4 regions of the Klebsiella sp. MISC125 genome follow, and region 1 is predicted to be linked to each of the others. Evidence: predicted binding sites of a transcription regulator. Region 1 holds the regulator's gene; each other region holds the start of a gene.

The links. Region 1 encodes Fur, which represses iron uptake genes when iron is present. Its sites were predicted from a motif close to ATAATAATGAGAACNACTATCAA; they were not measured.
Region 2: fes (enterochelin esterase) is a predicted target of Fur. The motif match lies at 1,366-1,388, and genes of this name have one in related genera.
Region 3: ACMYSL_RS03835 (siderophore-interacting protein) is a predicted target of Fur. The motif match lies at 1,085-1,107, and genes of this name have one in related genera.
Region 4: fhuE (ferric-rhodotorulic acid/ferric-coprogen receptor FhuE) is a predicted target of Fur. The motif match lies at 1,059-1,081, and genes of this name have one in related genera.

What each region holds. Positions count from the first base shown of each region.
Region 1 covers NZ_CP180448.1:4,319,748-4,321,950, reverse strand. Annotated here, with positions in the region: gene chiP (chitoporin ChiP) at 1-659, shown strand, start outside; gene chiQ (ChiQ/YbfN family lipoprotein) at 707-1,039, shown strand; gene fur (ferric iron uptake transcriptional regulator) at 1,110-1,562, opposite strand; gene fldA (flavodoxin FldA) at 1,854-2,203, opposite strand, start outside.
Region 2 covers NZ_CP180448.1:4,457,539-4,459,741, reverse strand. Annotated here, with positions in the region: gene ACMYSL_RS21015 (TonB-dependent siderophore receptor) at 1-1,043, opposite strand, end outside; gene fes (enterochelin esterase) at 1,460-2,203, shown strand, end outside.
Region 3 covers NZ_CP180448.1:798,735-800,937, reverse strand. Annotated here, with positions in the region: gene ACMYSL_RS03840 (glycerone kinase) at 1-129, shown strand, start outside; gene ACMYSL_RS03835 (siderophore-interacting protein) at 261-1,034, opposite strand; gene ACMYSL_RS03830 (PadR family transcriptional regulator) at 1,275-1,835, shown strand; gene ygjG (putrescine aminotransferase) at 2,076-2,203, shown strand, end outside.
Region 4 covers NZ_CP180448.1:3,703,826-3,706,028, reverse strand. Annotated here, with positions in the region: gene fhuE (ferric-rhodotorulic acid/ferric-coprogen receptor FhuE) at 1-974, opposite strand, end outside; gene hinT (purine nucleoside phosphoramidase) at 1,328-1,684, shown strand; gene ACMYSL_RS17580 (YcfL family protein) at 1,690-2,064, shown strand; gene lpoB (penicillin-binding protein activator LpoB) at 2,086-2,203, shown strand, end outside.

The DNA of each region.
Region 1 (2,203 bases):
AGTATTTCGCTAAGGCCAGCTACAAATTTGATATCGCAGGCACGCCGCTAAACACCAGCTACCAGTTCTACGGTACTCGCGATAAAGTCAGTAACGGCGGGGCGAACGATATTTATGATGGTACCGCCTGGCTGCAGGCATTGACCTTTGGCTATAAAGTTGCCGATGTTCTCGACCTGCGCCTGGAAGGAACCTGGGTTAAAGCCGATGGTCAGCAGGGCTACTTCCTGCAACGTATGACGCCGACTTACGCCTCATCTAACGGTCGTCTCGATGTCTGGTGGGATAACCGCTCTGACTTCAACGCCAACGGTGAAAAAGCGGTGTTCTTCGGGGCGATGTATGACATGAAGAACTGGAATATGCCGGGTTGGGCCTTCGGCGCGTCCTACGTTTATGCATGGGATGCAAAACCAGGAAAAATGTCTTCTCCTGATGCTTACTACAACCCTGACAAACGTCTGGAAGAGTCAGCCTACAGCCTGGATGCGATGTACACCGTACAGGAAGGACGTGCGAAGGGTACGCTGTTTAAACTGCACTTTACTCAATACGACAACCACTCCGATATCCCAAGCTGGAGCGGCGGCTACGGCAACATCTTCCAGGATGAGCGCGACGTGAAGTTCATGGTTATTGCTCCATTCACCATTTTCTGATGCCAGTGCGGCGGGCATGAGCCTGCCGCAATTTCCCGAGGTCGATTATGAAGAAGCTATTGCTTGTCGCTATTATGGCGGCAGGTCTGGTTGCCTGCACGCAGTCGCCAGCGCCGAAAGAGGATTCAAAGTTAAAAGATGCCTACAGCGCCTGTATTAATACTGCTGAAGGTAACCCAGATAAAGTCGAAGCCTGCCAGAGCGTATTAGACGTTCTGAAGCAAGAGAAGCAGCATCAGCAGTTCGCCACCCAGGAAAGCGTGCGAGTACTGGATTACCAGCAATGTATCCAGGCGCGTAAAACCGGTAACGATCAGGCTGTACAGTCGCGCTGTGACCAGATTTGGAAAGAGATTCGTAGCAACAACACGAAACCCTGATTTTTACTTTTCGTAGCCATAAAAAAAGCCAACCATCAGGTTGGCTTTTTGCTGCTTACGCAACGGGGAATTACTTTTCCACCGCGTCGTGGGCATGTTCATCTTCGCGGCAATCGCCTTCTGCACAGTGACCGTACAGGTACAGGCTGTGGTTGGTGAGGCGAATACCGTGTCGGGAGGCAATCTCACGCTGACGAGCTTCAATTGAGTCATCGCTAAATTCGATCACTTTGCCGCAATCGAGGCAAATCAGGTGATCATGATGATGCTGCTGCGTCAGTTCGAAAACGGATTTACCACCTTCGAAATTATGACGAGTGACGATGCCGGCGTCGTCGAACTGGTTCAGTACGCGGTAGACGGTGGCCAGGCCAATCTCTTCACCCATATCAATCAGGCGTTTATATAAGTCTTCCGCACTGACATGATGGTTATCCGGTTCCTGCAGGACTTCCAGGATTTTTAATCGTGGAAGTGTTACTTTCAGGCCAGCCTTCTTTAATGCGGTATTGTTGTCAGTCATGCGGAATCTGTCCTGTTGCTAAACGATCTACTTCCATCAGCGGAAGTAATACAGAGAATCACCCGATGTAATGCGTCTCATTATAGAACTGCCATGGTGAAATGAAAACTGCAAGCATCGGGCCTTGTATGCTGTCAAAAACGAGGCACTGGCTACAAAGTGCTTCACGTGACCTCGTTAAATCAGAGGACATTGTACAGATATGTGATTAAAAGTTAAAAACTTGTAGCTATAACTTTGATTGCTTTTATCTATTAATTCGGCGAAATCTGACGATAACGCCGTTTAGACTCAGGCATTCTTGATTTCTTCGAGGTGCAGCTCTTCAGAAATCTGTTTTACCCATTTTTCCACGCGTTCGTTAGTCAGTTCTGGCTGACGGTCTTCGTCGATGGCCAGACCCACGAAGTGGTCATCATCTGCCAGACCTTTAGATGCTTCGAAATGATATCCAGCAGTCGGCCAGTGACCAACGATAGTGGCGCCGCGCGGTTCGATGATGTCGCGAATGGTACCCAGCGCATCACAGAAGTATTCAGCGTAGTCTTCCTGATCGCCGCAGCCAAACAGCGCGACCAGTTTGCCGTCGAAATCGACTTCTTCCAGCGTCGGGAAGAAATCATCCCAGTCACACTGTGCTT
Region 2 (2,203 bases), 140 kb from region 1:
AGTCCTTCAGGAATTCGCGTGTTACGCGTGTGTTCATATTGTACCCAGTTACTGGTTGTAACTCCGTTATTCCAGCCACCATTCCATGTCAAAGAATAGTTTTGGCGATACATACGATTTGTTTCATCGCCGTATTTGGAGCGAGTATACGCGTCAGAGTTAGTGTTCTGGGTATCTCCCGCGTACAGATTGCCCTGGCGACTATAGCCAGCCTCAAACTCTAGAGACTGCATTGGAGCGAAATCCCAACGGACGGAACCATTGATATCTTTATTAATCACACCTTCTCGCCCAGCAGGGAGTGTAGTGGAATAAGTTCCTGCTCGTGCAGATTGATGCCCTTGGTTGATATCCCATGCGTCGGCTTGGGTTTTATCTAGGTTGCCGTACAACCGGAAGCTGAAATCCCCACCCATCGGCCCATTAAGACTAAAATTGGTTCGTTTGGTGGAACCTTCATCTTTATGTTCTGGTACATTGAAATATGTGTCCCATGAACCGTGCCACTCATCGCCGCCTTTTTTGGTGATGATATTCACGACACCGCCTGCCGCGCCGTTACCGTAGCGTGCGGCAGCCGGGCCGCGCAGGACTTCAATGCGTTCGATCATTTCTGGCGGAACCCAGCCGGTATCGCCGCGGGTATCGCGCTCACCGCGCCAGCCCTGGCGCACGGAGTTGCGGCTGGTGACGGGTTTGCCGTCAATCAGGATCAAAGTGTTTTCCGGGCCCATACCGCGAATATCAATCTGGCGGTTGTTGCCGCGCTGGCCGCTGGTGGAGTTGCCGGTCAGGTTAACGCCCGGCATGGTGCGGATAATTTCAGATACATCGCGCGCAGGCGGACGTTTACGGATTTCATCGGCGGTGATGGTTGAGACGCCCGGAGCCTGAAGGTTCTGTTCGGCGGCGGTAACGACCATGGTTTCGTCAGCGGTTGCGGCTTTGCTATCAGAGGAGGTTTCCGCCGCGCTCAGCGGAAAAGCAGCCCCATAGATTCCCAGATTGACCAGCAAGGCCAGGGATTTGATCCTGTTATTCATTGTAAATCCTGCTTTTCGTCGCCACCTTCCCCAAAAGCCCTTTCCCGTCGGGAGGGGAGGCGGTATCAATGTTGCCAGTAGAGGGCACAGGCACTCCGTCGCTGACTAAGAACCCGGCAGCAGGCTATTTTATTTGCCAGTTTGGACCTGGGCAGTGCTCGTACTCCTCGCGTACTCTATGTACGCTCCGGGTTCTCCGCGCTGTCCGTGTTCAAACTGCCGGCAACAATGACGCCTGCTGTCCTGGCTCTAAATAAGCCATCTCTGACATGTTTAATTTTGAAAGACGCGCTTCCCACAGCGCGCTAATACGCTATTGCAAATGAAAATAGTTATCAATAATATTATCAATAAATATTACGTTTATTGATACGTTTGTTGATAAATGTCACGATAAACATAAGGTTAAAAAAGGAATGCAAAAGACAGGAAGTGACGACTGGTGGCGAAGTATCTCCGGTCCGCAGATTGAGGCCGTTGACGACGCGTATCGGGTGACGTTCTGGTGGCGAGACCCGGCGGGCAGCGAGGCCTCCTCGACGATCCAGCGGGTATGGATTTACATCACCGGCGTCACCGATCATCATAAAAATTCGCTGCCGCAGACGCTGCAACGCGTTCCCGGTACCGATGCCTGGTTCTGGCAAACCACGCTCTCACCCACCTGGCGCGGGAGCTACTGTTTTGTTCCCTCCGAGCGCGATAACGATTTTTCCCCTGAGCTTTTTAACGGCGATAGCCCGGACCGTACGCTGCTGCGTGAAGGCTGGCGCAAACTGCTGCCGCGCGCGATCTCCGACCCGCTCAATCCGCAAAGCTGGAAGGGCGGCCGCGGTCATGCGGTGTCTGCGCTGGAGCTGCCTGAAGCCCCGGAACAACCGGGCTGGGCGCTGCGCGATGAACCTTATCAGCCGCCGGTCTGCATTGAGTGGCAGAGCCAGCGCCTGGGCAATACGCGACGGATCTGGGTTTACGCTACCGGTGATGCGAATCCGCAAGAGCGCCCTCTGGCGATTCTGCTTGATGGCCAGTTCTGGGCCGAAAGCATGCCGATATGGTCACCGCTGGCGGGGTTAACCCGCGAAAAGCGGCTCCCGCAGGCGGTTTATCTGCTGATTGACGTGATTGATAACCAGCATCGCGGCGAAGAGCTTCCCTGC
Region 3 (2,203 bases), 2.8 Mb from region 1:
CGTACCCTTCACGCCAGCAAAGCCAACGCCGGGCGCGCGTCGTATCTGAACAGCGATAGCCTGCGCGGCAATATGGACCCCGGCGCCCACGCGGTGGCAATGGTATTTAAAGCGCTGGCGCAGAAATAACGCAGCTAACAGAACGCCCTGCGGGACGGTGGCCCGGACAGATGCGCAGCATCGCCTCCGGGAAAACCACCGCGCAATTCTCTTTCGTAGCCCGGGTAAGGCGTCAGCCGCAACCCGGGTTTTCTCCGCGCTTACTTACTGTGCCAATAGGCCTGAGAACGCACCAGCTGCGGGTCAATCTCTTCACCTTCAAAGCGCGCCAGCAGCGATTTCACCACCGCCCCTTCCCCGGTCACCCAGATAAAATAGTCTTCCGCCGGAACCACCACCTGCGCCAGGCGCTCAGCCACGGCAGATGAGTTATGCCCCACCACCCACTCAATATTAAAGCCGTTGAGATCCGCCAGATAATCTTTGTAAGACTCATCGCCAATGGTCACAATCGCCGTCACCTGCGGGCGCGTCGGGAGCAGCTGTAACCCTAACAGACGGCGGCGCAGCGCGGGCATTCCGGACTCATCGGTGACGTACAATTGCCAGGCGTAATCCTCCGGCACCACCAGCGAACCACGCGGACCGCCGATCACCAGCTTATCACCGACTTTCGCCGCCAGCGCCCAGCTGCTGGCGATACCGCCATCGTGAATAAAGAAGTCGTACGCCAGCTCATGACGTTCAGCATCGTACAACGGCGTATAGTCGCGGGTCGCCGGACGCACGCCCTCGCCCCAGTTAATGCCTTCATCCGTCACCTCTGGCGGGGTAAACGCAGATCCTGCTTCGGGGAAAAAGAGCTTGGTATGGTCGTCAAACCCCTGGGAAACAAAGCCATTCAGCGCCTCTCCACCCAGCACGATGCGCTGGAAAGCGCGACCGATACGCTCGATGCGCAGCACGGTTAACTCACGAAAACGCAGCTCGTTACGCACGCGTTGCGGATATTTAGGTTGATTTGTCGTTGTCATTTTCAGTCGCCTTCGTGAACAGTAAATAGATATATCTAAAAATCTTGCAAATGATAATGATTGCCATTAAAAAAGAATGCAAGCATTTTTTGATATAAGCATAACAAAACGCCACAAAAGTCAAAAAACCAAAATAAACCTTTAAATATCAACATTATAAAAAATAAATTGATTACAGAGTTGCCATGAAATATTTTTTAGATATAAATTAGATATATCAAAACAACACAGGAACAAAACATGAGACATCATCACGAAGAAGGACGTGGGCCACGTGGACGCCACGGTGAACATAGCGAACATAGCGAACATGGCCGCAGAGGCGGAGGTGGCGGACGCCGTCAGCGCTTCTTTGGTCACGGCGAGCTGCGTCTGGTTATTCTGGATATCCTCACCCGCAACGCCAGCCACGGTTACGAGCTAATCAAAGAGATTGAAACCCTGACCCAGGGTAACTACAGCCCGAGTCCCGGCGTTATCTACCCGACGCTCGACCTCCTTCAGGACCAGGGTTTGATCAGCGTTGCCGACGAGAACGGGCGCAAAAAAATCGCTATTACCGCCGAGGGCAGCCAGCTGCATGCTGAAAACCAGGAACATCTGGAGCATATCCAGGCCAGGCTACAGGCCCGCATGGTGGGCTGTGAACTGCGTAAAAACCCGCAGATGAAGCGCGCGCTGGAAAACTTCAAAGCGGTACTGGATTTAAGAGTCAATCAGCAGGAAATTACCGAAGCGCAATTGAAGCAAATTATCGGCGTGATTGACCGCGCGGCAATGGAGATTTCCCAGCTCGACTAACCTTCTGCCCCACCGCAGGGCAGCCTGCACCGCCGCAAAGCATGCGGCGGAAGCCCTTTCCTGCATCGTTTTGCGCCTTCAGGAGTAAAACATGCCAATAATATCGCCGTGAGATTAAATTTTGCACAATCACGATTTCACGTTGCGTTTATCCCGATTTTCCTGGCCCGAGCCGAAGTGGCGTAATCCCTGCAATACTTAATTCAGTATCATGTGATACGCCCCGTCCAGGAGCTCATTTTGAACAGGTTACCTTCCAGCGCATCGGCTCTGGCCTGCAGCGCACACGCACTGAATCTCATTGAAAAGCGAACGCTCGATCATGAGGAGATGAAATCACTTAATCAGGAGGTCAGGGAATACTTTAA
Region 4 (2,203 bases), 620 kb from region 1:
GCGTTCATCGTCGCCTGCCAGGTATCGGCAAAGCGCTGTTTCAGCGTGACGAAAACTTTGTTGATCTCTTTGTCGTTATAAGCCCAATCAGGGGCGGTGCTATGAGAACGGTCGTAGTGGTTTTTGCTGCCATCGGTATTCCAGCGCGGCAGACCACCCCATGTTGGGCTATTCACGTCGATACGCTGATATTCGTAGCCAGCGGATAAGCTGGTTGAGGTTCCGAGGTCAGCATCAAGAATGCCGGAGAAGAAGGTTTTTTCGCTGTTATAACGATCGAGCCACGAGTCGTTATTTTGATAGCCCGCGATAATACGCGCACGCACGTTGCCGTCTTCGGTCAGCGGGCTTTGCATATCAGCAACATAGCGCTGCTTGTTCCAGCTACCGTACTCCGCAGAGACATTGCCTTTAAACTCGCGGCTGGTGGCGTGTTTACGAATCATGTTGATTGACGCGGCCGGGTTGCCCGTACCTGTCAGCAGGCCATTGGCGCCACGCACGACTTCCACTCGCTCGAAGAGCGCCATATCGGTAAGGGCGTCACCCAGATTCCAGCGGGATTCAAACCAGGTCGGAATACCATCGACCATGTAGTTGTCAATTTGAAAGCCGCGAGAGTAGTAGCTGGTGCGATCTGAGTCTGCCTGGCTGCTGCTGATCCCGGTCGTGTGATCCATCACGTCGCCAAGGGTTTGCAACTGCTGATCCTGCATCCGTTGCTCGGTGATAATGCTGACCGATTGTGGGATATCGCGCTGTGCCATTTCCATCTTGGTCCCGGCAGAGGTGGTTTTGACGCTGTAATCCTGCTCTTGAGCACTGGAAGCGGTATCTGTGGAACCTTCTACAATGAGAGTTTCTTCGGACTTACTGGCAGCTTGGCCGAGGTCAGGAAAGAGCGCCAGCGCTATGCCCATAGCAAGCAGAGATGGCGCAATACGCCCATCCCGGGTGTTGGTGGAGAGAGACATCATAAACCCTTGATCATATGATAATTATTATTCGCCGAGGCTCTGTGACCGCGGTCGATCGAAAGCGCGCTGCATTCAATGTGAATACAAATGAGAAATATACGCATTAATATTTAATATGTAAACAGAGGTAAAATATGTGTGCTGAATGATTTTGGGTGGGCTAGTGAAAATGGCGAACATGCGAAATGATTAATCAGTCAGCAGCTAAGTCCTTTGTCGCGTAAGAAAAAACGCTTTCAGGTTGAAAGAGTGGGAGTAACTCGCTCATACTCTTAAGCGAATCCTGTGCATCCGCGTTTATCTGCAGGGGCAGGCCAGAGCACGGTATAAAAATTAATAAGGAATCAGTCATGGCAGAAGAAACGATTTTCAGCAAAATCATTCGCCGGGAGATCCCGTCGGATATTGTTTATCAGGACGAGCTGGTCACCGCTTTTCGCGATATCTCCCCGCAGGCGCCGACCCATATTCTGATCATTCCTAATATCCTGATTCCAACCGTCAACGATGTGACTACGGAGCATGAACTGGCTCTTGGCCGGATGATGACCGTTGCGGCGAAAATTGCCCGCGACGAGGGGCTTGCCGACGATGGCTACCGCCTGATCGTCAATTGCAATCGCCACGGGGGTCAGGAGGTCTACCATATCCACATGCATCTGCTGGGCGGGCGTCCATTAGGTCCAATGCTGGCCCACAAAGGTTAATACCCATGCGCGCAGCCCATTTCGGCGCACTTCTGGCCGCGACGCTCCTGGCTGGATGCAGTTCGCATCCGGAAATACCGGTCAGCGATCAGCAAAGTCTGGTTATGGAATCTAACGTGCTGGCGGCGGGGATTAGCGCTGAAGTACCGACGGTGACCGCCTCAGAGATACAAGCGACGGCGACCACAAGATTATTTAATGAGCGCCAGGTACCGGTGACCGTGCATTATCGCTTTTTCTGGTATGACGCCAGAGGGCTGGAGATGCATCCACTTGAGCCGGCGCGCAGCATAACGGTTCCCGCGCACTCCTCGGTCACGCTTTACGGCAGCGCCAATATTCTGGGGGCGCACAAGGCCCGACTTTATCTTTATCTGTAAGAGGTCATCGTAATGATTAAAATGTGTCGCTATGCACTTGTTACCGCACTGGCGATATTCCTTGCCGGGTGCGTAGGGCCAGGTCAGCAGCCCGCTCCCGTTGAGGAAGCACAGCCAAAACCGCAGCAGCCTGTTCAGC